2 regions of the Bradyrhizobium japonicum USDA 6 genome follow, and region 2 is predicted to be linked to the other one. Evidence: riboswitches for the same ligand, from Rfam matches in the RefSeq annotation. Region 2 holds a riboswitch; the other holds the start of a gene.
The links. Region 2 has a riboswitch for glycine ahead of gcvT (glycine cleavage system aminomethyltransferase GcvT). Riboswitches for the same ligand answer to the same signal wherever they lie in the genome.
Positions count from the first base shown of each region.

Region 1: it holds a riboswitch for glycine, as region 2 does, so the genes downstream of both, BJ6T_RS19930 (D-amino acid dehydrogenase) here and gcvT (glycine cleavage system aminomethyltransferase GcvT) in region 2, are expected to answer to the same signal.

Region 1 covers NC_017249.1:4,260,805-4,276,109, reverse strand. The annotation lists gene BJ6T_RS19965 (hypothetical protein) at 1-222, opposite strand, end outside; gene BJ6T_RS19960 (crotonase/enoyl-CoA hydratase family protein) at 471-1,250, opposite strand; gene BJ6T_RS19955 (TetR/AcrR family transcriptional regulator) at 1,349-1,930, shown strand; gene BJ6T_RS19950 (multidrug effflux MFS transporter) at 2,111-3,313, shown strand; gene BJ6T_RS19945 (glycosyltransferase family 39 protein) at 3,516-5,111, opposite strand; gene BJ6T_RS19940 (ABC transporter substrate-binding protein) at 5,324-6,856, opposite strand; gene BJ6T_RS19935 (M20/M25/M40 family metallo-hydrolase) at 7,200-8,330, shown strand; glycine riboswitch at 8,426-8,529, shown strand; glycine riboswitch at 8,533-8,646, shown strand; gene BJ6T_RS19930 (D-amino acid dehydrogenase) at 8,714-10,015, shown strand; gene BJ6T_RS19925 (ABC transporter permease) at 10,197-11,138, shown strand; gene BJ6T_RS19920 (ABC transporter permease) at 11,159-12,046, shown strand; gene BJ6T_RS19915 (ABC transporter ATP-binding protein) at 12,061-13,710, shown strand; gene BJ6T_RS19910 (M81 family metallopeptidase) at 13,946-15,305, shown strand, end outside.
Region 2 covers NC_017249.1:4,106,603-4,121,907, forward strand. The annotation lists gene gcvP (aminomethyl-transferring glycine dehydrogenase) at 1-1,396, opposite strand, end outside; gene gcvH (glycine cleavage system protein GcvH) at 1,414-1,782, opposite strand; gene gcvT (glycine cleavage system aminomethyltransferase GcvT) at 1,794-2,942, opposite strand; glycine riboswitch at 3,088-3,176, opposite strand; gene alaS (alanine--tRNA ligase) at 3,411-6,089, shown strand; gene BJ6T_RS19135 (cyclic nucleotide-gated ion channel) at 6,096-7,322, shown strand; gene BJ6T_RS19140 (DUF3455 domain-containing protein) at 7,327-7,830, opposite strand; gene BJ6T_RS19145 (NADP-dependent isocitrate dehydrogenase) at 7,927-9,138, opposite strand; gene BJ6T_RS19150 (TrmJ/YjtD family RNA methyltransferase) at 9,508-10,707, shown strand; partial or broken gene BJ6T_RS48445 (tetratricopeptide repeat protein) at 11,142-11,477, shown strand; gene BJ6T_RS48450 (tetratricopeptide repeat protein) at 11,666-12,586, shown strand; gene BJ6T_RS19165 (GGDEF domain-containing protein) at 12,678-13,886, opposite strand; gene BJ6T_RS19170 (PaaI family thioesterase) at 14,251-15,006, opposite strand; gene BJ6T_RS19175 (NADPH:quinone oxidoreductase family protein) at 15,041-15,305, opposite strand, start outside.

The DNA of each region.
Region 1 (15,305 bases), 150 kb from region 2:
CAGCGTCACCGGCAGATAGGGATAAGAGAGCTTGGTGCCCTTCAGGTTCTTGACGAAATAGGGATCGAGCCCGCCGGCATACGCATCGACCGCCGCGCAATTGACGCGGGTGTCCCAGCCATATTTCATATCGAGCACGGCGTCGTTGGCGAGATTGCCGAGCACCAGCAGTGCGGTCAGTGCGATCAGGCAGGCGAGCCAGAAGTTCCGCCGCGAAGCCATGTCGGCCGAGGGTTCCAACCATCGTGCTGCACCGGTGACGTCGGACACAATCGGATACCTTGTTTGGCCGGGTTTCTCCCGGCGCCAACGCGGCGCCAGGCCGTGCCACCATGGACAGGATGGGTTGCGGATTCATCTCCCCTGTGCGTTGCGCTCGTGCTTATGGTGAATCCCTGGTTGCCAGCCGTCCGCCTGGACGGCGGGGAACCGGTTCCCTGTCGCCACGACCGCCAGATCCGCCGCACCACCTACCGCGACGAGCGGGCGGCAAGCCAGGTATCGAGTGCTTCGCGCGTGTCCCGTGTCGCCGCCATGCGTGCGAACTGCTCGCTCTCGAAGGCGAGGCCTTCCGAGATCGAGACGTTGAGGCCCCGCGTGGCCGCGGTGATGACCCGGGCGACCGCCAGGTGCGAATGCCGCGTGATGCGGCCTGCCAGCGCGAAGGCTGCGTCCAGGAGCTGCCCGTGCGGCACGACCTGGTTGACCAAACCGATTTCATGAGCCCGCTGTGGTGAAAAGGAATCTCCTGTCAGGAGATATTCGAGCGCCCGCTTCCGGCCTGCGAGCCGTGGCAGGCGCTGCGTGCCGCCGAAAGTCGGCGTGATTCCGATCGCGATCTCGGGCTTGGCAAAGCTCGCCCGCTCACTCGCGACGGCGAGATGCACCGCTTCCGTGATCTCGCAGCCGCCGCCGAAGGCGATGCCGTTCACGGCGGCGATGATCGGCTTCGGAAACGCCTCCATGCGCGCCGTCATCGCCTGCCCGCGCCGTACGAAGGCCTTTACCGCCGCATCCGGCCCGCATCTCACGCTCTCCGAGAACTCGGCGATGTCGGCGCCGGCCGAGAAGGCGCGGTCGCCTGCCCCGGTTAGGATCACGGCGCGGATATCGGCATCGTCCTCGATACGATCGAGGATCGCCATCAGGCGGTCGACGAGGGCGTAGCTCAGCGCATTGAGCTTGTTCGGACGATTGAACGTCAGCAGCGCGACAGCGCCTCGCGTTTCGGAGAGTACGAGATCAGACAAGTGCAGGCTCCTTCCAGGTCGAATTCGAGGTCGAACAGGTGCGGAAGTCAGCCACAGCGGTCTTGTCGTGTATACTCACTAGGCAGTATACATTGGCGATGTCAGGCAAAGGCGACACCACACGCGAGCAGATCGTCATCGCGGCGACGCGCCTGTTCTATGGCGAAGGCATCAGGGCGGTGAGCATGGACGCAGTCGCCGAGAAGGCCGGCGTCACCAAGAAGACGCTCTATTATCACTTCACCAGCAAGGACGAGCTCGTCGCCGAGACCATCGCGGCCAGGGACCAGCCGACGCTGGAGCTCTATATGCGCTGGTTCGCCGAGACCGAGGGCACGGTGGCCGACAAGGTCCGCGGTCTCTTCACAAGGCTCGGACGCTCCATGGATACGCCGCGATGGCGCGGCTGCGGATTCCTGCGCACCATCGCCGAGCTCGCAAACACGCCGGCACATCCCGCAGTCAAGGCCGGCGCGGCGCACAAGAAGCGTTTTGAAGCGTGGCTCGAAACCGAATTGCGCGAGCATGGCGTTGCCGGTGCAGCGGCGGTCGCGCGCCAGCTCGTGATCCTGCTCGACGGCGCCACGACCGTGATGCTGATCCATCGCGATCTCGACTATGTCGACACCGCGGGACGCTTGGCGCTCGGCCTGGTCGAGCAGGCCGGTAGCGCACGATGATGGACGATGCAGCCCTTCCCGAGCCCGGCGACATCACCAGTTCTTGAGCACCCGCCTGTCAGCCATCCCGAAACATGGGTTGTGCGACGCAACATAACCGATAGAAAAGCCTCTGATTTTCAGAGGTGAGCTTTGTCCGACGTCAATGCCGACGATTGGGTGTCCTCGGGACACCGGCCCATGGGTTTTCCAGAATTCGTCATCGTGATCGCGTCCATCATGGCGCTGAATCCGCTTGCGATGGACATGATGCTGCCGGCGCTGCCCAACATCGGGGCAGCCTTCGCCATTCCCAATGCCAACCATCTTCAGCTGGTGCTCTCGACCTTCCTGATCGGCTTCGGCGCCGGCCAGTTCGTCATGGGCCCGTTGTCGGACCGCTTCGGGCGCCGTCCGGTGCTGCTCGGCGGCATGGCGGTCTATGCGGTGGCGAGCGTGCTGGCGGTCGCCGCGCCCTCGTTCGAGACGCTGCTGCTGGCGCGCGCGCTGCAAGGGCTCGGCACGTCGGCAACGCGCGTGATCGCGACCTCGATCGTGCGCGACTGTTATGTCGGCCGCCGGATGGCGAGCGTGATGTCGCTCGCCATGATGGTGTTCATCGCGGTGCCGGTGATCGCGCCCTCGTTCGGGCAGGCGGTGCTGCTGGTCACGCAATGGCGCGGCATCTTCGTCGTACTGATGCTCTACGGACTGCTCGCGCTCGCATGGAGCGTGCTGCGGCTGCCTGAAACCCTCCCCGAGTCCGAGCGCAGGTCGCTGGCGCCCACAGACGTGCTCTCGGCGTTCCGGCAGACCGTGACCAACCGCCAGACCATCGGCTATGCGACGGCCGCCGGCAGCGTGATAGGGGCGCTCTTTGCCTATGTCTTCTCGGCGCAGCAGGTCTTCACCGGCATCTATCATCTCGGCCACTATTTCCCGATCGCCTTCGCCGCGATCGCAGCCGGCACCGCGATCGCCGGCTTCCTCAATGCGAAGCTGGTCGGGCGGCTCGGCATGCGCGTGATCTCGCACGGCGCGCTGACGCTCTACACCGCGGTTGCGGGCGTGATGCTGCTGACGGAAAGCCTCGGCATGCTGCCGCTCTCCCTGTTCATGGTGCTGTCCGCCCTGATGATGTTCTCGTTCGGCATGATGGTCGCGAACTTCACCGCACTGGCCATGGAGCCGCAGGGCCACATCGCCGGCACCGCCTCCTCGCTCTACGGCTCGATCACGACGCTGATCGGCATCGTCGTCGGCATGGCGATCGGGCAGAGCTTCGACGGCACGCTGCTGCCGTTCTCGGTCGGCTTCTTCCTGTCGACACTGGCGGCGCTTGCGATCGTGCTGGTGGTGGAAAAGGGACGGCTGTTCAAGCCGCATCATCGTCCCATCGCATGAGGAACTTCCCGGCCGCATCGATGTTGTACTGCAGCAATTCGAAAGGCCGCCTCATGGAACCGGAACATCGCGAAGACAACACCACCCCGGATCGGGCGGAAACGGAACACTCGACGTCGGCCGCCGAGCGAACTGCGTTCACTCCCCCTTCGCGAGCGAAGGCCTTGAGCGGATCCGCGACAGCCACTGCTGAGCGCGAAGCCTAGTCCGTCGGGCGCCTGCTGGCGCTGAAGTCCTGCGCGGCGCTCTCGGGCGTCGCGCTACTCGTTCGCGGCGGCACGATCAGCACGACCACGTCTCGTGTCAGGCCGGGCTTGCCCCATAGCGTTGCCTGCACGGTGAACTGGCGCCTGACGAAATGCTCGGCGCGCGCAGATACGAACTCCATCCACCTGCCGCAATAGTCCTGGCCGCTGAAACAGAGCGCGGCCCAACCGCGATCCAATGTCGTCTTTCGCGGCATGCCCCACGTGTACTGAAATTCGAACGGCCGCGCGTAAAACGGATGGTCCGGACTGTAGAACGCGGTCGCAAAGGCCAGCGAATCGTCGCCACTGACGGCGCCGAGCGGCTCCCCGGTCAGTTCGTGCCATTCGCGAGTAATCTCGTTAGCTACCTGCGCGTAGAAATTCCGGCCCTCTTCGTAGCCGTGATTGTTGCGATAGACGGCGTGAATCGGGGCCGCGACGAAGACAGCGGCGAGCCCAACGATTGCGGTGATGATCGTGACATTGACGGTGTAGAATCTTTCGATCGGGTAGCGCGTGCCGCAAACGATCAGCACGACGAACAGGAACAGCCCCTGCAACGCCCATAGCGACGGTAGATCGGTGCCCATCGCCAGCGACGTCAGGACCGGCAGCACGATCGTGCCGATCGCTACGTAGAAAAGGAGCCGCAGACCAGAGCTCATCGCGGCGAAATCGGCCGGGAATTGCTTCAGCCGCGTGCCCGCGATGAACACCCAGATGACGGCTGATGCGCTGACGGCCGCCGCCAGTCCGAGCAGGAAGTTCTGCACTTCACCAAGTGAACTCGCGAAGTTGCCGTTGGCGTGCGCCATCGCGTAGGTGAAGGCCGACGCGCCGGTCGTCGCGAGCCAGTAGATATGCGGCGACAACACCGCGAACCCGACCACAACCGATATCCACGGCGAAGCGGACGTGAAATAGGCGCGGCGCGCGGGATGAGCCAGCGCGGCAAATGCAAAGCTCGCCACGAGGAATACCGAATAATATTTGCCGACCATCGCCAGCGCCGTCGTGCATCCTACCGCGACCGCCCAGGCCGCGCTGCGGGTCTCGAACGCGCGCAGAAAACACCAGGTCGCGAGCGGCCAGAGCGCGAGCAGCACCGCATTGGCGTTGAAGCGCTGGGCGTGGAATTGATAGGCCGGCGTCAGCATCAGGAGCAGCAGCACCAGGATGCGTTTGTGCTCGGTCACGAACTGCCGTGCGATCCGGTCGACGAAAAACAGGGCGAGCCCGGCATTGGCCATCGCCATCAATTGCAGCGACCAGTCGCTGAGCGGGAAGACGGCGGTCCACACCGCCGTAACCCAGCCCACCAGCGGCGGATGCTTGTGATAGCCCCACGCGAAACGGCGCCCGAGCGTCCAGGCCTCTAGGGTATCAGGGTGCAGGCCGCTGCCGGCATAGGCGACGGCCAGATAGACCGTCCAGAGCGCGACGAAGCACACAATGAGGAGCGGAACGGCCCAGCCCGTCTCGACGCCGTCGAGCCAACGCAGGAACGGCCGGCGCCATCGGGCCGGCGCGCGATCGGACCGTTCGGCCATCGCCTGGAGTGCAAAATCAATCGGCACGGAAACAATACGGGAAGGAAAGTGATGTGCGAGCTGCGCACATCTATTTCAAGTCAGAAACAAATAGCAATGATTGGACACTAGAAGAGTTAAAAGCTGACGCGAGGCTGACAAACGAAAACGGCGCCGCTGATGACAGCGACGCCGCGTAACGATCGGGGAAGGCGCGCTGGGGCGCCCTCGCCTTACTCGGTCTTGTCGATATTCCAGAACAACGGTGTCGCCGGGCCATCGAGCACGCCGGTGAGCGACTTCCGCCATGCGCTCGGCGCCAGATACTGGCCGAGCGGCACGTAGATCACCTGGTCATAGGCTTCCTTCTGGATCTCGGCCGCGATCTTCTTCTGATCGTCGAGCGAGGCGGCGCGGACGAAGTCGTCCTTGAGCTTCTCGATCTTGGCGTTTTCCGCCCAGCCGAACCAGCCCTTCTTGCCCTGGCCGCCGATCGACAGATTGGCGATCGGGTTGGACACATCGGCGCTGACCCAGTTGGTGAAGAACATGTTCCAGCCGCCCTCCTTCGGAGGCTTCTGGCTGGCGCGCCGGCTGACCACCGTCTGCCAGTCGGTCGCCTGCGCATCGACCTTGAAGCCGGCCTCGCGGAGCAACTGCACCGCGACCGTCGGCTGCGCCTTCAGCGTCACGACGTCGCCGGGCACCATGACCACGACGGGCGTACCGTCATAGCCGGACTCGGCGAGCGCCTTCTTGGCTTCCACCATGCCGTTGCCCTTGACCAGCGATTCCGAGCCGACGTCGGTCGCGAACGGCGTATCGCAGATGAAGAACGCACCGCAGATCTTGTAGTATTTGGGATTGCCGACGAGCGCGTCGAGCACGTCCTTCTGGTTCATCGCCAGAAGTGCGGCACGGCGGATCTTCGGATTGTCGAAGGGCGGATAGAGGAAGTTCATGCGCCCAAGGGTCTGGTAGCCGAACTTGTTCAGCGTCTCGACCTTGAGGTCGGCATTGCCTTCAAGCACGGGCAGCAGATCCCACGGCGGCACTTCCATGAAGTCGATGTCGCCCGATTGCAGCGCGTTCACCGCGGTCTGCGCATCCGGCATGGTGATCCATTCGACGCGATCGACCTTGACCAACTTGCCTCCGGCAGTCCAGCTCGACGCCTCCTTGCGCGGAACGTAGTCAGTGTTCTTGACGTAGACCGCCTTCACGCCGGGCTGGAATTCGCCCTGCACGAACTTGAACGGGCCGGAGCCGATCTGCTCGGGGATCTGCTTGTCCGGCGGCGTTTCGGCAAGACGCTTGGGCATCATGAAGGCGACGCGCGAGGACGGCTTGCCGATGGATTCGAGCACGAGGCCGTAGGGCTCCTTCAGCTTCAGCGTGATCGTCTTGGGGTCGGTCGCCTCGATGCTCGCAGTAAACTGCATCATCTGCTGGCCCATGCCGTCGACCGCGGCCCAGCGCTTCAGCGAAGCGGCGCAGTCTTCCGCCGTCACCGGCGTACCGTCGTGCCACTTCAGGCCGTCGCGCAGCGTGAAGGTGTAGGTGAGCTTGTCGTCGGAGATCTTCCAGTCCGCCATCTGCGGCTGGATCTTGAAGTTCGAGTCCGTCGCGATCAGGGTGTCGTAGACCATGTAGCCATGGTCACGCGTGATGTAGGCGGTGGTGAAAATCGGATCGATGATGCGCAGATCCGAATGCATCACCGCGGTGATGGTCTTGCTGGCGGCGGCAAGTACCGGCGAGGCCATCGCCGTCGAAAGCGCAACGACCGATAGCGCAAGTGTGGAGGCGAACGCGCGACGCCCCGGCGCATCAAGCTCAACATAAAAGTTTCTCCTGACGTGAAACTGTTCAAAGGCAGGTTATTGGTTGAGCATTCGGTTCGTTCTTTAGGCGAACTAACCTCATGCGATGCCTTTGTCTTTCGAGACTTGCAGACAGTGCTGAGCGCGTCAATCCGGTTTCGCTGCAGCCCCAAGCGGCGCGCTCACGGGCTCCACAAAGATCGGTTTGGCTCTACAACGCTTTCCGCCAGTCCTGTCCACGCCAATGCAATGCGCGTTCCATCTTTCAAGCCTGAGAGACATTAAGATGAATCCAGCCAATCTTCCCTTCGATTCCGAGGCGATGCTCCAGGGCCTGCGCACCTGGGTGGAATGCGAGAGCCCGACCTGGGACGCGGGCGCCGTCGACCGCATGCTCGATATCGCAGCGCGGGATATGGCGATCATGGGTGCGACGATCGAACGCATCGGCGGCCGACAGGGCTTCGGCGGAGTGATCCGCGCGCGCTTCCCGCATCCGAAACAGGGCGAGCCGGGCATCCTGATCGCCGGCCACATGGATACCGTCCACCCGGTCGGCACCATCGAGAAGCTGAAATGGCGGCACGAGGGCAACAAGTGCTACGGCCCCGGCATCTACGACATGAAGGGCGGCAATTATCTCTCGCTGGAAGCGATCCGGCAGCTGGCGCGCGCCTCCTTCACCACGCCGCTGCCGATCACCGTGCTGTTTACGCCCGACGAGGAAGTCGGCACGCCCTCGACGCGGGACATCATCGAGGCGGAAGCCGCGCGGAACAAATATGTGCTGGTGCCCGAACCGGGCCGCGCCGACAACGGTGTGACCACCGGACGTTACGCCATCGCGCGCTTCAATCTGGAAGCGACGGGCCGACCGAGCCATGCCGGCGCGACATTGTCGGCCGGACGCTCGGCGATCCGCGAGATGGCGCGGCAGATCCTCGCCATCGACGCGATGACGACGGAGGACTGCACTTTCTCGGTTGGCGTCGTGCATGGCGGACAATGGGTCAATTGCGTTGCCACGACTGCCACCGGCGAGGCGCTGTCCATGGCCAAGCGCCAGGCCGATCTCGATCGCGGCGTCGAGCGGATGCTGGCGCTGTCGGGCACGACCAATGATGTCACGTTCAAGGTGACGCGCGGCGTCACGCGCCCCGTATGGGAGCCCGATGCCGGTACCATGGCGCTGTATGAAAAGGCGCGCGGCATCGCCAAATCGCTCGGCACTGAGCTGCCGCATGCGAGCTCCGGCGGCGGCTCCGACGGCAATTTCACCGGTGCGATGGGTATCCCGACACTCGACGGCCTCGGCGTGCGCGGCGGCAATGGCCACACGCTGGAGGAGTTCATCGAGGTCGACAGCCTGGTCGAGCGCGGCCGCCTGATGGCCGGTTTGCTCGCGACGCTGGAGTAAATTGAACCAACTTCGCACTGCACAATGCATTGGCAGTCGCGGTTGAAATTTAGCCTTGTCTAAAAATGAGGCGCATCGTACTGCTCGATTGTCCACGCGACGATGCGGGAGAGATCGCGACGAGAGTTCAGGCTTTCGTTGCGGCGCCGACGGAGCAACCGCCCCGGAAACTCTCAGGCAAAAGGACCGTATCGTCAGGACGATCTGGAGAGAGACGACACGATCTCAACGTCGTGACGTCCACCGAAGGGGATAGTCCGGAGCTGACCTCGTCGAGGCCCGCAACGGATCAAGCTCTCAGGTAACCGTGACAGATGGGGCGCCGCCAACGGCCTTTGGCCGGCGGTTAGCCTATCCTAACTCACGGGAGCCCCACACCTGCCATGACCCATATCGCCATCATCGGCGCCGGCATCACCGGCGTAACGACCGCCTATGCCTTGCTCGAACGCGGATACAAGGTGACGGTGCTCGACAAGCACCGCTACGCCGCAATGGAGACGTCCTTCGCCAATGGCGGACAGCTCTCCGCCAGCAATGCCGAGGTGTGGAACAGCACCGCAACGATCCTGAAAGGCCTGCGCTGGATGTTCCGGCGCGATGCGCCGCTGCTGATGAACCCGCGGCCGAACTGGCACAAATATTCGTGGATGAGCGAGTTCGTCGCCAATCTCGGCAACTACCGCGCCAACACGGTTCAGACCACGCGGCTCGCGATCGAAGCCCGCAAGCATCTGTTCGAGATCGCGGAGCGCGAAGGGATCGACTTCGATCTCGAACGCCGCGGCATTCTCCACATCTATCACGACAGGAAGGGTTTTGAATCCGGCCTGCAGGTCAATGCGCTATTGAAGGAAGGCGGGCTCGATCGCCGCCCGGTGACGCCGGAGGAGATCCGCGCCATCGAGCCGACGCTGCGTAAGGACTATTTTGGCGGCTTCTACACGCCTTCGGATGCGACCGGCGATATCCACAAGTTCACGCGCGGACTTGCGGAATCCTGCAAGCGGCGCGGCGCGACCTTTATCCACGAAGCCAACATCGATTCCATTGCCCAGGCAGGTGGCGGCTTCGTCATCGGCTGGGCTGATCTTTCGGCCAGTGACACTGTCGCATCCGCGCGCGGCATGCTGAAGGCGGATGGCGTCGTGATCTGCGCCGGCGTGGCCAGCCGTCACTTCGCCGCCCTCCTCGACGAGCGCGTCAACGTCTATCCGGTGAAGGGCTACTCGATCACCGTGCAACTCGACACTGCCACAAGCCGCAATGCGACGCCGACCGTGAGTTTGCTCGACGAAGCGGCCAAGATCGTCACCAGCCGGCTCGGCGCCGATCGCTTCCGCGTCGCAGGCACCGCCGAATTCAACGACTTCAACCGCGACATCCGCGCGGACCGCGTGCAGCCGCTGGTCGACTGGGTGCGCAACAACTTCCCCGGCGTCGAAACGTCCAAGGTCGTGCCCTGGGCCGGGCTGCGGCCGATGATGCCGAACATGATGCCCGTGGTGCGCGCAGGACGGATGCCGGGCGTGTTCTTCAACACCGGCCACGGCCATCTCGGCTGGACCTTGTCGGCCGCGACCGCGCAGATGATTGCCGGAACCATCGACGGCTGGCGCGGGCTCAACGCACCGCCGACCGCACCGTCACTCAGGGTTGAGCGCGAGTTCCGCCATGCATCCTGAGTGGTCGATATCGGAGGCTCGGCGGCCTCTTGCGACCGCCCTGCCCTTGGCACACAATTTGCCCCGAAACGTCGGCTTCTCCGGCCGGCTTTCCAGCCCGAGTGACAGGCGTGCATGATAGACAGAACCGATTCCACGGGGGCCTCCCGGCCCCACAAGTTCCGCAGCCGGAGATAGGTGCATGCTAGGTTATCTCATTCGCCGCGTTCTGGCCGCGGTGCCCGTGATGGGCGTCGTCGCGCTGTTCGTCTTCCTGCTGCTGCGGCTGACGCCGGGCGATCCCGCCGCAATTCTCGCCGGCGATAACGCTACACCGGAACGGCTTGAACGCATCCGCGACTCGCTCGGCCTCAACGAGCCGCTGATCGTGCAATTCATCACCTGGGTGAACAAGCTGCTGCACGGCGATCTCGGGACGTCGCTGATCTCCAACCTGCCGGTCATGAAGATGATCAGCCAGCGCGTCGAGCCGTCGATCTCGATCGCGCTCTCGACGATCATTCTCGCCGTGATCGTCGCCGTGCCCCTGGGCGTCATCGCGGCATGGAAGCACGGCACCTGGATCGACCGTTTCGTGATGGGCCTCTCCGTGCTCGGCTTCTCCGTGCCCGTGTTCGTGGTCGGCTATCTCCTGATCGAGGTCTTCGCGATCGACCTGCGCTGGGTGCCGGTGCAGGGCTTCCGCAGCATCTTCAACGGCTTTGGACCGTTCTTCGAGCGCATCATCCTGCCGACCTGCGCGCTCTCCTTCATCTACATCGCGCTGATCGCGCGCATGACGCGCGCGGCGATGCTCGACGTGCTCGGCGAGGACTACGTCCGCACCGCCCGCGCCAAGGGCATCAACGAGGTCGCCGTGATGATGCGCCATGCGCTGCGCAACGCGGCCGTGCCCGTCATTACCGTGATCGGCACCGGCTTTGCGCTGCTGATCTCCGGCGTCGTCGTCACCGAGAGCGTGTTCAACATCCCCGGCATCGGCCGCCTCACGGTGGACGCGGTGCTGGCGCGCGACTATCCGGTCATCCAGGCGATGATCCTGCTGACGTCGCTGATCTATGTCGTCGTCAATCTCCTGATCGACGTCGCCTACACGCTGCTCGATCCCCGGATCCGGTACTAGGGCTAAGGATACCAACAAAAATGTCCGTCGATAGCCTTCCCCAGTCATCCATTCCGATCACGTCGCCGTTGCGGCCGCGTTTCGGATTCCTCACCTCGACGCCGATCATCGCGGCGGCCACGATCTTGCTCGCGCTGATCGTGCTGGTCTCGATCCTGGCGCCGCTGATCGCGCCGCACGATCCGGTCCAGCTTGCGCCTTCGCAGCGGCTGAAGCCGGCCTCGGCGCAGTTCCTGCTCGGCACCGACGCCTATGGCCGTGACCTCTTGTCGCGCGTGATCTATGGCGGCCGCATCTCGCTCCTGATCGGCATCGGCTCGGCGATCCTGGCGATCGCCATCGGCCTTGCGATCGGCCTCGTCTCCGGCTTCTTCAAGCTGGTCGATGCCGTCCTGATGCGCGTCATGGACGGCCTCATGGCGATGCCGAGCATCCTGCTCGCGATCGCCGTGGTGTCGCTGTCCGGCGCCAGCATCTGGACCGTGCTGGTCGCGATCACCATCCCCGAAATACCGCGCGTGGCGCGCCTGGTGCGCTCGGTCGTGCTGTCCGCGCGCGAGGAGCCCTATGTGGAAGCCGCGATCTCGGTCGGCTCCAGCCTGCCGAAGATCATGTGGCGCCATCTGATGCCGAACACGATCGCGCCGCTGATCGTCCAGGGCACCTATGTCTGCGCCTCCGCGATCCTGACCGAGGCCATCCTCTCCTTCCTCGGCGCCGGCATCTCGCCGGAGACGCCGACCTGGGGCAACATCATGGCCGAGGGCCGCCAGTATTTTCAGCTCAAGCCGACGCTGATCTTCTGGCCGGGCCTGCTGCTTTCGATCGCCATCCTCAGCATCAATTTGATCGGCGACGCCGCCCGCGACGCCCTCGATCCCCGCATGAAGCAGCGGGAGGGCAAGTGATGACGGATCAAGTGATGACCAACCCAGTCCTCGACATCAACAACCTCGTCGTCTCCGTCGGCAAGAAACCGAAGGGGGCCAACATCATCGACGGCATCTCGATCCAGGTGCACAAGGGCGAGACACTGTGTCTCGTCGGCGAAAGCGGCTCGGGCAAGTCGGTGACCTCGCTCACCACGATGGGCCTGCTGCCGAAGGGCACGCTGGTTCCGACCGGCGGCAGCGTCAAGCTGGTCGGCGAAGAGATTCTCACCGCGACCGATCGCCGCCTGCGCCAGCTCCGCGCGACGCAGATGGCGATGATCTTCCAGGAGCCGATGACCGCGCTCAATCCGGTGGTGCCGGTCGGCCGCCAGATCGACGAGGTCCTGCGCGCCCACACCGATCTCGACGCCAAGGCGCGGAAGAAGCGCATTCTCGACATGATGGAGCAGGTCCGCCTGCCGCAGGTCGAGCGCATCTTCGCCTCCTATCCGCATCGCCTGTCCGGCGGCCAGCGCCAGCGCATCATGATTGCGATGGCGCTGGTGCTGGAGCCGAAGCTGCTGATCGCCGACGAGCCGACCACCGCGCTCGACGTCACCACGCAAAAGCAGATCCTGACGCTGATCCGCGACCTCCAGCGCGATCACGGCACGGCCGTCCTGTTCATCACCCACGACATGGGCGTGGTGGCCGAGATCGCCGACCGCGTCGCTGTGATGCGGCAGGGCCGGCTGGTCGAGACCGGTCCGCTCGAGACCGTGCTGCGCAACCCGACCATGGAGTACACCCGCAATTTGCTTTCTGCGGTGCCGAGCCTGGTGCCGCGCGCGGCGCGACCCGAGACCAAGGAGCCGGTGGTGCTGGAGGCCAACGAGCTCGGCAAGGTCTATAAGGAGCGCGCCTTCTTCGGCAAGGGCCGCGAGGTCGTCGCCGCCGACAAGGTCACGCTGACGCTGCGCAAGGGCCGCACGCTCGGCATCGTCGGTGAGAGCGGCTCGGGCAAGTCGACGGTCGCGCGGTGCATCGTGCGCCTGATCGATCCGACCTCCGGCGGCGTGCGCCTTGCCGGCCGCGAGATCGCCGACATTTCGCGCCGCCTGCTCCAGCCGCACCGTCAGAAGATCCAGATCGTGTTCCAGGATCCCTATCGCTCGCTCAACCCGCGCATTACCGTCGGCGAGAGCATCGCGGAAGGCCCGATCAATTACGGCACCTCGCATGCCGATGCGATGAAGCGGGCGCGCGAACTGCTCGAGCTCGTCGGCCTGCCCGCGGACGCAGTGACGCGCTATCCGCACCAGTTCTCCGGCGGCCAGCGCCAGCGTATCGCCATTGCGCGTGCGCTCGCGCTCGACCCCGACGTGCTGGTCGCGGACGAAGCGGTGTCGGCACTCGACGTCTCGGTTCAGGCGCAGGTGCTGGAACTGCTCGACGAGATCCAGAACCGGCTCGGCATCGCCATCCTGTTCATCACCCACGATCTGCGCGTCGCAGCCCAGATCTGCGACGAGGTCGTGGTGATGCAGCACGGCCGTGTCGTCGAACAGGGCCTGGCCGCCGAGGTGTTGACGCATCCGAAGGAAGCCTACACCAGGGCGCTGCTGGAGGCCGCACCGGGCCGCGGCTGGGATTTTGCGAACTTCCGCCCGGTGTCGGAAGGCGTGGCTGCCACGGCTTAACTCTCCCAGTCGTCATTCCGGGGCATCGCGAAGCGATGAGCCCGGAATCCATCGAACGGCAAACTCTGCAGCACCATGGATTCCGGGCTCGCGCCAAGTGGCGCGCCCCGGAATGACGGCGGAGCAGCATTCCCAAAACGATCTGACCCTATGCGTGGCGCGATTGCTTCTCACCTTGCCCTCTCCGCAAGGCCAAGGCTAACGTCGCGCACTTTCAAACGCTGGACCAGAATTGATGACACGTATCGCCGTCGGCGGCTTCCTGCACGAGACCAACACGTTCGCCCCGACGAAGGCGACTTTCGCGGACTTCCAGCATGGCGGCGGCTGGCCGGCCATGACGGAAGGCGCCGACGTGCTGAAGGTGATGCGCCGCATCAATGTCGGCCTCGCCGGCTTCGTCGACAGCGCCGAAGCGAATGGCTGGAACCTCATTCCGACGATCGCCTGCGGCGCAAGTCCGTCGGCGCATGTCACCAGGGACGCCTTCGAGCGTATCGTGAAGGTGATGGTCGACGGTATCGCCGCCGCCGGCCCGCTCGATGCGGTCTATCTTGATCTGCATGGCGCGATGGTGACCGAGCATCTCGACGACGGCGAAGGCGAGATCTTGGCGCGCGTGCGCCGCGTCATAGGCAAGGACGTTCCGCTGGTTGCCAGCCTCGACCTGCACGCCAACGTCACGCCCGAGATGATGGAACACGCGGATGCGCTGATCGCCTACCGCACCTATCCGCATGTCGACATGGCCGAGACCGGCCGCGCCTCCGCAAGGCACCTCGCCCTGCTGCTGCAGACCAAACAACGCTTTGCAAAGTCGTTTCGCCAATTGCCGTTCCTGATCGCGATCAGCTGGCAATGCACCAATGACTTTCCCACCAAGGGCATCTACGAAAAACTTGCCGCGCTGGAGAGCGAGGCCGTTCCGACGCTGTCCTTCGCGCCCGGCTTCCCCGCCGCCGATTTCCGCGACTGCGGCCCGAGCGTGTTCGCCTATGGCAAGACGCAGGCCGATGCCGACCGCGCGGCCGATGCGATCGTCAAACTGATCGAAAGCCACGAGGACGATTTCGACGGCAAGATCTGGTCGCCCGACGACGGCGTGCGCCATGCGATGGAACTCGCCAAGGGCGCGAGCAAGCCAATCATCATCGCCGACACCCAGGACAATCCCGGCGCCGGCGGTGATTCCGACACCACCGGCATGCTGCGCGCGCTGGTACGCAACAAGGCGAGCGCCGCGACCGGCGTGATCTACGATCCGGCCTCGGCCAAGGCCGCGCATGCGGCCGGCGTCGGCGCCACCGTGACGCTGTCGCTCGGCGGCAAGTCCGGCATTCCCGGCGACGAGCCCTATCGCGAGACCTTCATCGTCGAAAAGCTCTCCGACGGCCGCTTCATCGCGCCCGGCCCCTACTACGGTGGCCGCGAGATGGAGATGGGTCCCTCAGCATGCCTGCGCGTCGGCGACGTCCGCGTCGTCGTCTCCTCGCACAAGGCGCAGCTCGCCGATCAGGCGATGTACCGCTATGTCGGCATCGAGCCGACCGCGCAGAAGATTCTGGTCAACAAGAGCTCGGTGCACTTCCGCGCCG
Region 2 (15,305 bases):
CGGTGGTGCGCTTCAGCGCCTCCGGCAGCGCCTCGCGCGTCGAAGCGTCGATCTCGGCATAGACTAGCGTGCCGCCGAACGCGCGCCAGACCGCTTCGACAGTTGTCGGCGTCGTGGTCTCGTCGAGCGCGATGCGCAGCGCGGTTTCGCCAACGCCGAGGTTGATCTTCTCGGCGGCCGCGCGCCCGACGATCTCGGCGCGCTGGGCACCGGCGTCCACGCTGAGCGTGTCGAAGAAGTTATCCGACTGCGGCGCAAAGCCGAGCTTGCGCAAGCCGCTAGCGAGCACGGCGGCGCGGCGATGCACGTTGCGCGCGATCTGCGCAAGCCCCTCGGGGCCGTGATAGACGGCATACATCGAGGCGATCACGGCGAGCAGCACCTGCGCGGTGCAGATGTTGGAGGTCGCCTTCTCGCGGCGGATGTGCTGCTCGCGGGTCTGCAGCGCGAGGCGATAGGCGGGCATCCCGCGCGAGTCCACGGAGAGGCCGACGATGCGGCCGGGCAGCGAGCGCTTCAGCGCATCGCGCACCGCCATGTAAGCGGCGTGCGGCCCGCCATAGCCCATCGGCACGCCAAAGCGCTGCGCCGAGCCGATCGCGATGTCGGCCCCTAACTCGCCGGGCGAGGCGAGCAGCGTCAGCGCCAGCAGATCTGCGGCAACGATCGCGAGCGCGCCCTTGGCCTTCAAGGCCGCGATCGCAGGCCTGAGGTCGCGCACGGCGCCGGAACTGCCCGGATATTGCAGCAGCGCGCCAAGCACGTCGGCCTTGTCGAGATCGGCGAGGGGGTCGCCGACGATCAGGGTCCAGCCCAGCGGCTCGGCGCGAGTGCGCATCACGGCTAACGTCTGAGGATGCACGTCCTTGTCGACGAAGAAGGCCTTGGCTTCCACCCGCGAGTGCCGCTCCGCGAGCGCCATCGCTTCGGCCGCAGCGGTCGCTTCATCCAGCAGCGAGGCGTTGGCGACGTCGAGCCCGGTGAGATCGCAGATCATGGTCTGGAAGTTGAGCAGCGCCTCCAGCCGGCCCTGGCTGATCTCGGGCTGGTAGGGCGTGTAAGCGGTGTACCAGGCCGGGCTCTCCAGGATGTTGCGCTGGATCACCGCGGGCAGGATCGTGCCGGAATAGCCCTGGCCGATCAGCGAGGTGAAGACCTGGTTCTCTCGCGCGAGCTCGGCCATGTGCGCGATCGCCTCGGTCTCGCTCAAGGGCTTGCCGAGATCGAGCGGAGCGGTCTGCCGGATCGAGGCCGGCAGCGTCTCCGCCATCAGGGCGTCGACGCTCTTGGCACCGACGGCCTCCAGCATTGCGGTGACGTCGCGCGCCGACGGGCCGATGTGGCGGCGAACGAAGGTGGCGGCGGTCTCGCCGCTGGATTTGCGGTGCGCGGTCATCGCTTGCTCCATCGTCCTTAAGCCGTGTGGGCCTTGTAAGCGGCTTCATCCATGAGGCCGCCGAGCTCGCTCTTGTCGGCCATCCTGACCTTGAAGAACCACGCCTTGCCTTGCGCGTCCGAGTTCACCAGCGCGGGTTCGGCGGCGAGCGCGTCGTTGGTCTCGAGCACCTCGCCCGTGACAGGCGCGTAGACGTCGGAGGCGGCCTTCACCGATTCCACGACGGCGGCGGCTTCCGCCTTCTTCAGGCTGCGGCCGACCTTCGGCAACTCGACGAATACGACGTCGCCGAGCTGCGACTGCGCGTAGTCGGTGATCCCGACGGTGGCGACATCGCCGTCGATGGCGAGCCATTCATGGTCGGAGGTGTACAGCGTCGTGGTCATTTTCTCAGTCCTCAGCGTTTGTAGGTGTTTTTCACGAAGGGCATGGCGGCGACCGTCAGCGGCAGCCGCTGGCCGCGCACCTCGGCGAAGAGCTTTGTATCGAGCGCGCTCGATGCCGTGGGCACATAGCCCATCGCGACCGGCGCGTTCAGGCTCGGGCCGAAACCGCCCGAGGTGACCTTTCCGATCGGCTCGCCGCCCGCGGCATCCGCAAACAGCAGCGCGCCCTCGCGCACCGGCGCGCGGCCTTCCGTGCGCAGCCCGACGCGGCGGCGGGAGGCGCCGTTGTCGAAATAGGCAAGAATCGTCTCGGCGCCGGGAAAGCCGCCGGCGCGGGCGCCGCCGCTGCGGCGGCTCTTCTGCACCGACCATTCCAGCGCCGCCTCGACCGGCGTGGTCGTGGTGTCGATGTCGTGTCCGTAGAGGCAGAGCCCGCCTTCCAGCCGCAAACTGTCGCGGGCGCCAAGGCCGATCGGCATCACGTCGGGGTTTTCAAGCAGCGTCCTGGCGAGGTGCTCGGCGTGCGTGGCGGGGACCGAAATCTCGAACCCGTCCTCGCCGGTGTAGCCGGAGCGCGAGACGAAGCAGTCGAGGCCGGCGACCTTGTGCGGACCGGCATCCATGAACTTCATGGCGGGCGCCTCTGCACACAATTGCGCCAGTGCGGCTTCCGCCTTCGGGCCCTGCAGCGCGATCAGGGCGCGGTCTTGAAGCGAATCGATGATGCAGTCGTCCGAGAGATGCGCGCGCAGATGCGCCTCGTCCGCGTCCTTGCAGGCCGCGTTGACGACCAGGAACAGGTGATCGCCGAAATTGGCGACCATCAGATCGTCGAGAATGCCGCCGTCCGGATTGGTGAACTGGGCGTAGCGCTGCCGGCCCGGGGCAATCGCCACGATATCCTGCGGCACCAGCCGTTCCAGCGCGCGGGCGGCGTCCTCGACCTTGCCCGACTTCGGCCGAAGCGCGAGCTGGCCCATATGGGAGACGTCGAACAGGCCGGCGGAGGAACGGGTATGGAGGTGCTCTTTTAGGACGCCCGCAGGGTACTGCACGGGCATGTCATAGCCCGCGAACGGCACCATCTTGCCGCCGAGGGAGACGTGAAGCCCGTGAAGGGGCGTACGTTTGAGGGAATCTTGGTCGTCGCGCGCAAGCATTACGGGGCCCTCGGCGGTTCCCCGGGGACGATTCCCCGGTAGCAACCAGTCGAAGCCCCATCTGTCGCTGTGCCTGAGAGTATTATCCCGTCGGCGGACGCTGTCCGGGTGTTATGCCCGTCGGCGCCTCTTTCCAGATGTCGTCAAAGCCACGCGGTCCTTTTGCCTGAGAGTTTCCGGGGCGGTTGCTCCTTCGGCGCCGGCACCAAAGCCGGTCTCTCCCGACGTGGCCGTACGATACAGATGGGTACAGACCACAGGCCGGCCAAGCCTGTCAACGCGCACCTGACGGCTTTCAACGGGATTGCAAACGGGATTGCGCGCCTGCGGCAACTCACTGATCTCCTTGCACAGTTTCTGGACAGCGCAGCTGGCCTTGTCTAAAAGCGCTTTGACCCGCAGATATCAGCCCAAATGCCCGGTTTGGATGGCAAATCAGCGGGTCCAAGCACACCCGATTGGATGAACATGAGCGGCGTCAACGAGATCAGGTCGACCTTTCTGAACTTCTTTGCCGAGAACGGCCACGAGATCGTGTCGTCCTCGCCATTGGTGCCGCGCAACGATCCCACGTTGATGTTCACCAATGCCGGCATGGTGCAGTTCAAGAACGTCTTCACCGGCGTCGAGAAGCGGCCCTATCAGCGCGCCACCACGTCGCAGAAATGCGTGCGCGCCGGCGGCAAGCACAATGACCTCGACAATGTCGGCTACACCGCGCGCCATCTCACCTTCTTCGAGATGCTCGGCAATTTCTCGTTCGGCGACTATTTCAAGGAGCGCGCGATCGAGCTGGCCTGGACCCTGATCACGCGGGAGTTCGGGCTCAAGAAAGACAAGCTGCTCGTCACCGTCTACCACACCGACGACGAGGCGGCCGGCCTATGGAAGAAGATCGCGGGCTTCTCCGACGACCGCATCATCCGCATCCCGACCTCGGACAATTTCTGGGCGATGGGCGACACCGGGCCGTGCGGGCCGTGCTCGGAGATCTTCATCGACCGGGGCGACCATATCTGGGGCGGACCTCCGGGCTCGCCGGAAGAGGACGGCGACCGCTTCCTCGAATTCTGGAACCTCGTCTTCATGCAATACGAGCAGGTGACGAAGGAGGAGCGCGTGGATCTGCCGCGTCCCTCGATCGACACCGGCATGGGGCTGGAGCGCATGGCCAGCGTCATGCAGGGCGTCGACAGCGTGTTCGAGACCGACCTGTTCCGCCACCTGATCGATGCGACGTCGTCCGCGCTTGGCAGCGGGCCGAACGAACAGACGGTGGCCTCGTTCCGCGTCATCGCCGACCATCTGCGCTCCTCGGCCTTCCTCGTCTCCGACGGCGTGCTGCCGTCGAACGAGGGCCGTGGCTACGTGCTGCGCCGGATCATGCGCCGCGCGATGCGCCATGCGCAGCTGTTAGGGGCCAAGGAGCCGCTGATGCATCGCCTGGTCTGGGCGCTGGTCCGCGAGATGGGCCAGGCCTATCCCGAGCTGATGCGCGCGGAAAACCTGATCGAGGAAACGCTGCGGCTGGAAGAAACCCGCTTCCGCAAGACGCTGACCCGCGGCCTTGCGATCCTCGACGAGAAGAGCGCGTCGTTGAAGAAGGGCGACATGTTCGACGGCGACGTCGCCTTCACGCTGTACGACACCTACGGCTTCCCGCTGGATCTGACCCAGGACGCGCTGAAGTCGCGCGGCATCAGCGTCGACCAAGCTTCGTTTACCGACGCGATGGAGCGGCAGAAGGCCAAGGCACGCGAGTCCTGGAAGGGTTCGGGCGAGGCGGCCTCCGAAGCGATCTGGTTCCCGCTGCGCGAGAAGCTCGGAGCCACCGAATTCCTGGGCTATGAGACCGAGAGCGCCGAAGGCGTGGTCTCCGCGCTGGTGAAGGACGGCCAGGAAGCCTCCAGCCTCAAGCCCGGCGAGACCGGCGCGATCGTGCTCAACCAGACGCCGTTCTACGCTGAGTCCGGCGGCCAGGTCGGCGACACCGGCTTGCTCAGCGGCGAGGGCGGCGTCAAGTTCCGCGTCACCGATACGCAGAAGAAGCTCGGCGATCTCTTCGTTCACGTCGGCATCGTGGAGAGCGGCGAGCTGAAGCTCGGCACCGCGCTCCAGCTCGAGGTCGATCACGGCAGACGCTCCTCGATCCGCGCGCATCATTCGGCGACGCATCTCATCCACGAGGCGCTGCGTCAGGTGCTCGGTGATCACATCGCCCAGCGCGGCTCGATGGTCGCGCCCGATCGTCTGCGCTTCGACTTCGTGCATCCGAAGCCGATCACGGCGGAAGAGCTCGCCCGCGTCGAGGACATCGCCAACGACGTGGTGCTGGAGAACGACGAGGTCACCACGCGCGTCATGGGCGTCGACGAGGCCCGCGAGGCCGGGGCGCGCGCCCTGTTCGGCGAGAAATACGGCGACGAGGTCCGTGTCGTCTCGATGGGCCGGACCGCGCGGGAACGCGGCGCCAACGCGCTCGGCTGGTCGGTCGAGCTCTGCGGCGGCACCCATGTGAAGCGCACCGGCGACATCGGCCTGATCACGCTGACGGGCGAGAGCGCGGTCGCCTCCGGCGTGCGCCGCATCGAGGCGCTGACCGGCAATTACGCACGCCGGCACGCCAACGAGACCATGGCGCTGGCGAAGACCGCGGCCAACGAGCTGCGCACCTCGGTCGACGACGTGCCGGCGCGCATCACAGCCCTGATGGAGGAGCGCAAGAAGCTCGAGCGCGAGCTCTCCGACGCCCGCAAGAAGCTCGCGATGGGCGGCGGTACGTCCGTCGGGAACGGCGCAGCCGCAGGCGTGCGCGAGGTCGGCGACGTCAAGCTGATGGCGCGCGCGGTCGAAGGCATCGAGATGAAGGATCTCAAGAGCCTTGCGGACGACGGCAAGAAGCAGATCGGCTCCGGCGTGGTCGCCATCGTCGGCGTCACCGAGGACGGCAAGGCCGGAATCGTGGTCGGCGTCACCGCCGATCTCACCGCGCGCTTCAATGCCGTGAATCTCGTGCGCGTCGCTTCCGAGGCGCTCGGCGGCAAGGGCGGCGGCGGCCGGCCCGACATGGCGCAGGCCGGCGGCCCCGATGGCGCCAAGGCGCCCGAGGCGCTCGCGGCGATCGAAAAAGCGATGGCAGGCGCGTAAACGGCCATGCGCCTCGTTCCGCGAGGACGTGGCCCGGCCGATCCCAACCTAAGGGATCGCCTGTACGAATTGTTGGAGCACGATCCGCTCGCCTACTCGATCGGGTCGCGCTTCATCCAGGTGATCATCGGCGTCATCGTGCTCGACGTGGTCGCGATGATCCTCGCCTCGGTACCGGAGCTCGACGCGCGGTTCGGCACGCTGTTCAGCGCGGTCGCCGTCCTCGCCGTCATCGTGTTCGCGCTCGAATATCTGGCGCGGCTGTGGACCGTGGCGGGGCACACCCAGCGCAACGGCTCCGCGCTGTCTGACCGGCTCTCTTATGCCTTTTCCGCGCTCGGCATCATCGACCTCATGGCGTTCCTGCCGGCCGCGATCGTGCTGGCCACAGGCCGGCACGCGACGCTGGCCGGGCTGGGCGTGCTGCCGTTCTTCAAGCTGATCCGTTATTCGCCGGCGATGCGCTCGCTGCTCGCGGCCATCCATGCCGAGCGGCGTGCGCTGATCGGCTGCATCGTCATCCTGATCGGTGTGGTACTGACCTTCGCCTCGCTGCTCTACGCCATCGAGCGTGATGTGCAGCCTAACAAGCTCGGCACGATTCCGGATGCGATGTGGTGGGCGATCGTGACGCTCGGCACCGTCGGTTATGGCGACGTCGTGCCGGTGACGCCGCTCGGCAAGTTCGTCTCGGTGTTCGCGATCATCTCAGGCTTTGCCATGATCGCGCTGCCGGTCGCGATCATCTCGAGCGCCTTTGCCGAAGAGGTGAGGCGGCGCGATTTCGTCGTCACCTGGGGCATGCTGGCGCGGGTGCCGCTGTTCTCGCACCTGTCCGCCGCGGAGATCGCCGACATCATGCGGCTGCTCAGGGCGCGCACCATCGAGCAGGGCGAGATATTGGTCCGCCGTGGCGATGCCGCTTCGTCGATGTATTTCATCACCGCGGGCGAGGTCGAGATCGCGCTGCCGAGCCAGCAGGTGCGGCTCGCCGACGGCACCTTCTTCGGCGAGATCGCGCTGCTGCATAAGACCAAGCGCAGCGGCACGGTGACGGCGACGTGCAAGACGCGGCTGCTGGTGCTCGACGCCCAGGATTTTCACGCTTTGATCGAGCGCATGCCGACGCTCGCTGCCCACGTCCACCAGACCGCGAAAGCCCGGCTGGAGGAGACCGGCGACCTCGCGGCGGCAGAATTGGCGCAGGCAGAGCGCGAGGCCACCGACCGCTGAGCGGTCAACCCTTCTTCAGGAAAATGTAGTCGGCCGAGTACGGCGCGCTTTTGAAATCGCCGGCCTTGTCGCATGCGCCGTCGACCTTCCCGCCGTGGGTGTTGATGCGCTGGACGGTGGTAACAGGCGTCAGCACGCCGCTACCGCGGCGGGAGGCGACCTCCAGCTTCAGCCAGGGGATGTCGGCGGCGGTCGCGCCCGGCGCGTTGCCGATGGCCTTGCCGACGACGGCGCTGCTGTCGGCAAGCTCCCAGTTCGGGCCGGCATAGTGCCGGCCGACGGTCTTGCCCTCGGACAGCAGCGTCGCCACCGGCTCGCGGAATGCCCAGGCGAGCTTGCCGTCAGTGCCCGCCTTGCACTCATAGACCTGAGCGCCCTCGGCGAGGACGCTGAGCACGACGGTCTCGCCGGGGGCGGCGATGGCGTCGGGGAGCGGCTCCGCGGCTGCGGCGGGTCCGGCCACGGCCGCGAGCAGCAGGCAGGGGACGGCGAACTTGACGATGGACATGGGTGGCCTCCGCAACGGGGTCAAAATGAATGGGCCGCGCCTAAGCGCGGCCCATAATGATGTCTAACCCCGATCAGACGAAAATAATGCGCGGGCTTACGCCAACGCTTTCGTGAGATTCTCCGAGACCTTGTCGAGGAAGCCGGTGGTCGAGAGCCAGCGCTGGTCGGCACCGACCAGGAGCGCGAGGTCCTTGGTCATGTAGCCGGCCTCGACGGTGTCGACGCAGACCTTCTCGAGGGTGGTGGCGAACTTGGCGAGCTCGGCATTGTTGTCGAGCTTGGCGCGGTGGGCCAGGCCACGGGTCCAGGCGAAGATCGACGCGATCGAGTTGGTCGAGGTCTCCTTGCCCTTCTGGTGCTCGCGGTAGTGGCGGGTCACCGTACCGTGGGCGGCTTCGGCTTCCACGGTCTTGCCGTCGGGGGTGAGCAGCACCGAGGTCATCAGGCCGAGCGAGCCGTAGCCCTGCGCGACCGTGTCGGACTGCACGTCGCCGTCGTAGTTCTTACAGGCCCAGACATAGCCGCCGGACCATTTCAGCGCCGAAGCCACCATGTCGTCGATCAGGCGGTGCTCGTAGGTCAGGCCCTTGGCCTCGAATTCCTTCTTGAACTCGCGGTCGTAGACGTCCTGGAAGATGTCCTTGAAGCGGCCGTCATAGACCTTCATGATCGTGTTCTTGGTCGAGAGATAGACCGGGTAGTTGCGCAGCAGGCCGTAGTTCAGCGAAGCGCGGGCGAAGTCGATGATGGAGTCGTCGAGATTGTACATCTGCATCGCGACACCGGAGCCCGGGGTCTTGAACACTTCCTTCTCGATGACGGTGCCGTCCTCGCCGACGAACTTCATCGTGAGCGTGCCCTTGCCGGGGAACTTGATGTCGGTGGCGCGATACTGGTCGCCATAGGCGTGGCGGCCGATGATGATCGGCTTGGTCCAGCCGGGAACCAGGCGCGGCACGTTCTTGCAGATGATCGGCTCGCGGAAGATCACGCCGCCGAGGATGTTGCGGATGGTGCCGTTCGGCGACTTCCACATCTGCTTGAGGTTGAACTCCTTCACCCGGGCTTCGTCCGGGGTGATGGTGGCGCACTTGACGCCGACGCCGACTTTCTTGATCGCCTCGGCGGCGTCGATGGTCACCTGATCGTTGGTGTGGTCGCGGTACTCCATGCCCAGGTCAAAATATAGCAGCTCGACATCGAGGTACGGGTTGATCAGCTTGTCCTTGATGTACTGCCAGATGATCCGGGTCATCTCGTCGCCATCGAGTTCGACGACGGGGTTGGACACCTTGATTTTTGCCATGATCGGGGAAGCCTCTTGGGAACGGCGCTTTGGCGCGCCACGGGAATATCCGCCGCCTCTTAGCACCTGATAGCAGCGGGCGAAAGCCAAGGGATTATGCACTTTTAGCCCATCCAGCTTGCCCAGATGGGGGGCGGGAGGGGCCCTGCCGCGAGGGGCGGGCCTCAGGCTTCAGAAGAGATTCAAAAGTCGAATCCAACCCGTTATTTCCCTTGAGAATTTCGTCAGGACAGGCAAACGACAGGCGAACGGGCAGCCGCCCCTTGGGCCGGCTTTGAATCAATTCCTGAAGAGCGCCTTGCCAAGGCCTTGAGAACCCAAGGCCTCGAGAACCCAAGGCCTTGCTAACCAGTGTGAAAGCGAAACGAGATGTCGGGGACTGACAAGAGCAAGGCGGGCCTTTCCCTCGACGGTCCCATCGTGATCCTGGTCGAGCCGCAGCTTGGCGAAAACATCGGCATGGCCGCGCGCGCCATGGGCAATTTTGCGCTCAGCCGATTGCGCATCGTCAATCCCCGCGACGGCTGGCCCAATATCGCCGCCCAGCGGGCCGCGGCCGGTGCCGACTATATTCTGGAAAAGGTCGAATTGTTCGACACGGTCGGTGAGGCGGTCGCCGATCTCGACCTGCTGTTTGCCACCACTGCGCGTCCACATGACCAGGCCAAGCCGGTGGTGGGGCCCGAGGCAGCCGCGACCGAGATCTCGGGGCACATCGCCACAGGCGGCAAGGCCGGCATCCTGTTCGGCCGCGAGCGCTGGGGGCTGACCAACGAGGAGGTCGGGCTCTCCAACCGCATCATCACCTTCCCGGTCAATCCGGGCTTTGCCTCGCTCAACCTCGCCCAGGCCGTGCTGCTGGTCGGCTATGAATGGTTCAAGCGAGCAACCTCAGGCGAGTTGCCGCACAGCATGCCGGAGCGCTCCGAGCGCGCCTCGCAGCACCAGATGCAGGCCTTCTTCGACAACCTCATCCGCGAGCTCGACCGGGTCGAATTCCTGCGCCCGGCCGAGAAGCGCGACACCATGCTGGTCAACCTGCGCAACATTTTCAGCCGGATGGAGCCGACCAAGCAGGACATGCACACGCTGCACGGTGTGGTGATGGCGATCGCGGAAGGGCGCAAGGGCCCGGCCAAGGGCGGCGTGCTGGACGGCGAGCAGGCCACCCGCCTGCGCGCGCTGCTGGCCGAGCACGGCCAGGGCGGCGGCGTGCCCGACAGCGGCTCGACCGTGCGCGGGCTCGCCCGCCTGCTCCGCCGCAACCCGACCGACGCCGAGCGCCTGCTCTGGCAGGCCCTCACGCGTGATCGCCGCTTCGCAGGAGGGTTCAAGCGCCAGACCCCGGTCGGCCGGCATATTCCCGACTTCGTCTCTTTCCCGCACCGGATAGCGATCGAGCTGGTCAATCCGGGCGAGGGCGAGACGATCGCTGCTGACCGCGCGTCGCGGCGGACGTGGCTGGAAGCGCGGGACTATCGCGTGCTGGAGATCCGCGCGGCGGACGTGGAGCGCGATCTGGAGGCGGAGCTGGTGCGGCTGCAGGGGATGATCGAGCAGAGCGCGTAGGTCTCGTAGGGTGGATTAGCCGAAGGCGTAATCCACCAACTTCGTCCTGCATTCGCCGAAGCATGGTGGATTAGGCACACGGATGCGCTGCGCGCAGGCCGCGGGCTAATCCACCCTACGAGCTGCGAAGTAACGCAGCCAAGGGTTGTGTAGAGGCGTCGTCGGTTGCTATGACTGTTCCCAGGAATTGAGTTGGGGACTGCATGTTTGGAATGACAGGCCGCGCGCTCGTTGGCGCGGCAGCAGGCGTGAGTGCGTTGGCGCTAGCGACCGTGCTCGAAATATCAAGCGCCCGCGCGGAAATGCCCTTGTCCGCCAAGTGCAACGCGGTCGGAAATTTCAGTGTCGATGACCGGATCGCGGGCTGTACCACCTTGATCGAGGCGGCGCCGGTCATGCAGCAAGGCGTGGTTATGGCACACATCCGTCGCGCCATGTTCTACCGCCAGAAAGGCGAGATCGACCTTGAGATCGCCGATTACGACCGGATCATCGAGCGCTATCCAGACAATCTGCCCGCCCGACTCAACAGGGCCTTTGCGCATCTCCGAAAGCGAGAGCCTGCAGCCGCGCTGTCTGACTACACCAAAGTCATCGAGCTCGATCCCAAGAATACCTACGCCTATATAGGGCGCGCGCAAGTCTACCTGGCGAGACGCGACTTCGTCCGTGCCATCGCCGACTATGATCAGGCTCTTCTGATCCATCCAGACAATGTCAAGGCGCATATCGACCGAGGCCTCATCTACATCAGCAATGGTGACCTGGATCGTGCCATGGCCGACTGCGACCGAGTGGTCGAGATCGGCCCGCAAACCGGCATGGGCCAGCTGTGCCGTGGCCGGGTTTACTTCGCCAAGGGTGACAGGGCGCGCGCATTGGCCGAACTCGATCAAACAATGCAGATCAAGCCAAAGAACGAGTATTTCTACTACTTCCGGGCCGAATCCTTTTTCAGCTGGGCGAACTCGACCGCGCTATCGCCGACTATGACCAGATCATCGAGCTCAACCCACGAGGCCCATCGGTCTACTTCTACCGCGGCATCGTCAATGCTCGAAAAGACGACCATGACCGTGCCGTTGCCGACTACACCCAGGCAATGCAGCTGGCACATCAGGATCAAAGGGGCTCCGGCGATCGGAAGGCTCAGCTTCAAGGTCAAGCCGACGATCCCGCTTATGCGTCGTCGGCCGATGGTCAGTCGATTGCACTCGCTTCAGGGGATGGCATTGCGCTCCGCGCTCGGGGAGGGGCCTACGCCGCGAAAGGGGACTTCGACCGCGCGATCGCAGACTACGATGAGGCGATCCGCCTCAACCCCAGGGACAAGGAAGCAATATCGGCTCGCGGCAACGCGTACAAAACCAAGGGGGACTTCGACCGTGCCATCGCGGACTACGATCAAGCCGCGCAACTCGATGCGAGGGATGCGCGCGTCTACTTTCATCGCGCGAGGGTCTATTGGCAGATGGCTTCGCTCGCCAAATCGTTGACCGACCTCGATCAGGCGATCCAGCTCAATCCAAAGAATGCCTATCCGGTCTTATGGCGCGAAATTGTTGCAAGGCGCAGTGACCAGCTGAGCGAGGCTGCAAAGCAGCTGGACGCGACGAAATGGCCCGCGCCCATCATCAATCTCTTTCTTGGCACGATGACGCCGGAGCAAGTGCGCAGCGCGGCGGACGATGCCGACCCGGTGAAGAAGAAGGGGCAGGTCTGCGAGGCGAATTTCTATGTTGCCGAGCGCGCACTGCAGAGCGGCGCCAAGGAAGAGGCGTTGAAGCTGTTCGACCTGGCGGCAGCCGATTGCCCGAAGACCTTCATCGAGAAGCAGGCCGCCGACGTCGAGCTTGGCTTGTTGCGAGCGAGCCGCTGACCTCGATCAGGCATAGCTTCGTAGGGTGGGTTACGCCGAGCGGACCGCGCTTCGCGCATCTGCAGGGCTAACCCACCCAACGAATTCCGCATCAAGCGGCGCTTGCGATCGGGCCCTTCGGTCCGCTCTGCTGGAGGCGCCGCAGCGCTACGAGGTTGGTCTCGACCGAGGCCAGGCAGCAGCGCGATTTGCCGCCCGACTTCGCCTCGTAGAGCGCGGCGTCGGCGACCCCCAGCAATTCCTCGACCTCGGCGCCGTGATCCGGCGACATCGCAATGCCGACACTGGCGCCAACGCTGGCGCGCACCTCGCCGCCCAGCTCATAGGAGATGGCAACCTCGCTGATGAGCCGGTGCCCCATCTCCAGCGCCATGTCGGGGGTGAGACCATCGACAAGCGCGACGAATTCGTCGCCGCCCATCCGGGCGACCACCGCGCCATCAGGCAGCGCCCGGCGAACACGTCCGGCCACAGCTTTCAGCACGGCATCGCCTGCCGCGTGTCCGAACGTGTCGTTGATCGGCTTGAAATTGTCGAGGTCGAAGAACATCACCGCGAACGGCCGCTCGGCATCGGCCCCCAGTCTGGCGCCGAGCGCCTCGACGAAGCCGGCGCGATTGAGCAGGCCGGTGAGCGCATCGTGATGGGCGCGATGGCTGTTCTCGCGCTCGGCGCGCATGGTGGTGACCAGCATCCGGTTGAGGCGGAAGGCGGCGGCCGTCATTGCGGCGAGATACATCGGTACCTGGAGGTACACGATGTAGAACAGCGGCTCGCCGGCGAGCGCGGCGCCGGGGATGATGGGACCGAGGCTCAGCAGGATCATGGTCCCGGCGAGGCGCGGCGCGCCGAAATTGCGGAAGCAGATGCCGCCGACCATCGCCGCCGCCGACAGCGAGGCCAGCATGGCGACGACCCAGTCGCCGCTGGCAAGGCTGACAATGGCGCCAAATCCGACACTGGCGCTCCAGGCGACCGCGAGCAGGAGATGAAGGTCGGTCGGGGTCGGGCGGTGCTCACGCGCTCTGCGGTGCGCGCTGGCGAGCACGAGGAGGCGCGCGAGGCAAATCACGATCTCCATGACCAGCCAGAGGATGAACGGTGCAGTCGGCTTGCGGGCGGCGATCACGGCCGCGACGGCAATGGTGTTGACGGCGCCGGCGGCAAACACCGGCAGCGATCCATGGAGTTGGGCGATCAGTGCGGCGCGGATGTCGTCGGGCACCCCAGGCCCCGGCTCGGCGAGCCAGCGTGTCAGGCGCCAGCGTGGCGCACTGTAGAGTCCCTCGTCCGATTGCATTGCAGAGCGTCCCCGTATTCCGGGCGCCAACAACGATGACCGCTCCTAACAAGCCTTTTAAGACAGCCATCGATTGCCGGGCGTGCTTGACGCAAGGTAAACCGTCGCAAGCGCGGCCGCGGGCGTGCAGGAGAATGCGGATTGGTGCAGGCCGAAGGTGCGGCGACGGATGTGTTGCGCGATGAGAGGTAGTTAGGGCAAAGCGACTTGTCCGCCGCAGCTCGAAGAGCGGAAGCGGAAGCGTGCCCACCATGTCACGCAACGGAACTGAGATCGGAGTGATGGGCACGGCGCTTCGCGCCTTTGCCCACCCCACGAGATCGCGTTTTGTACGGACATCAAAGTGGTGCTCCACTAATCCACCCTACGAAGTACGCCCGAGCTGCACGTTGCGGTCGACCGCAATCCACGTCGCCCTTGCCACCGCCAGCAACCTCCCGGCTTCATCGTGCGCGGCAGCCTCGGCGATGCGCTTGCGGCCGTCGCGGCCGGTGGGCCAGGCGGTGATGATGCAGCGTTCGCCGGGACGCGGGCGAGACTCGATCCGGGCCGACATTCGTCCCAGCAGGAGCGGGGCCTGGTCGAAGCCATCGGTCTCCTGATTGTAGTTGCAGGCATAGCCGGTGGGGCAATCGAGCGCTGACCAGAGAAATTCGGGGGCGACCAAGCCATCCTCGGCGACCAAATTCGGATCCGGTGTCCAGCTCGCTGCGAGGACGGCGTTTCGCGAATGACGCCCGAGCGGCCCGGCAAAAATGCGCAGACCATCCCCTTTCGCCCGTGCAGGTCCGCAGACGAAGCATGTCGGCAGCGGATGCTCGTGCGGTTTCACAGGCGTCAGCAATTCTGCGGCGCAGGCTTCCTCAAAACTGGCTGTCTCTACGCGCGTGAGTTCAACGCTCGTCGCGCGCCCGGCCGCGACGACCTTGGCGCCGTCGCGAAGCTCCCATGTGCCGTCGGCGGTCGCGGCCGCATCGAGCGATTTGTCGAGAGGAGGCGGCGCGCGCAGCGTCACCTCGGCGCCGCCGGAAATGTGGCGGGCCAGCCGGCCGCAGACATAGCCGCCGTTCCCGGAGTTCGGAGGACCGCAAAAGCGCTTGTCGATGATGATCTCGGTCATCGGTTTTGTCCTCTCTTCCTGGTCGGGACGCAGTCTACCTGATCTTGAGAACAATTCGTCCCTGAACCGTGCGATTGGCCAAGGCGCGCATGGCGTCGCCGGCCTCCTGCAAAGGGAGGACGCGGTCGATGTGCGGGCGGATCTTTCCGTCGGCCAGCAATTGCATCAGCGTATCATTCATGCGCGCGGCCTCCGCGGAGAATTTCTCCGCCCAGGCGCCGACAAAGACACCGATGATGGCGTAATTTTTCAGGAGAGGCAGGTTCATCGGGATCTGTGGAATCTCGCCGCTGGTGAAG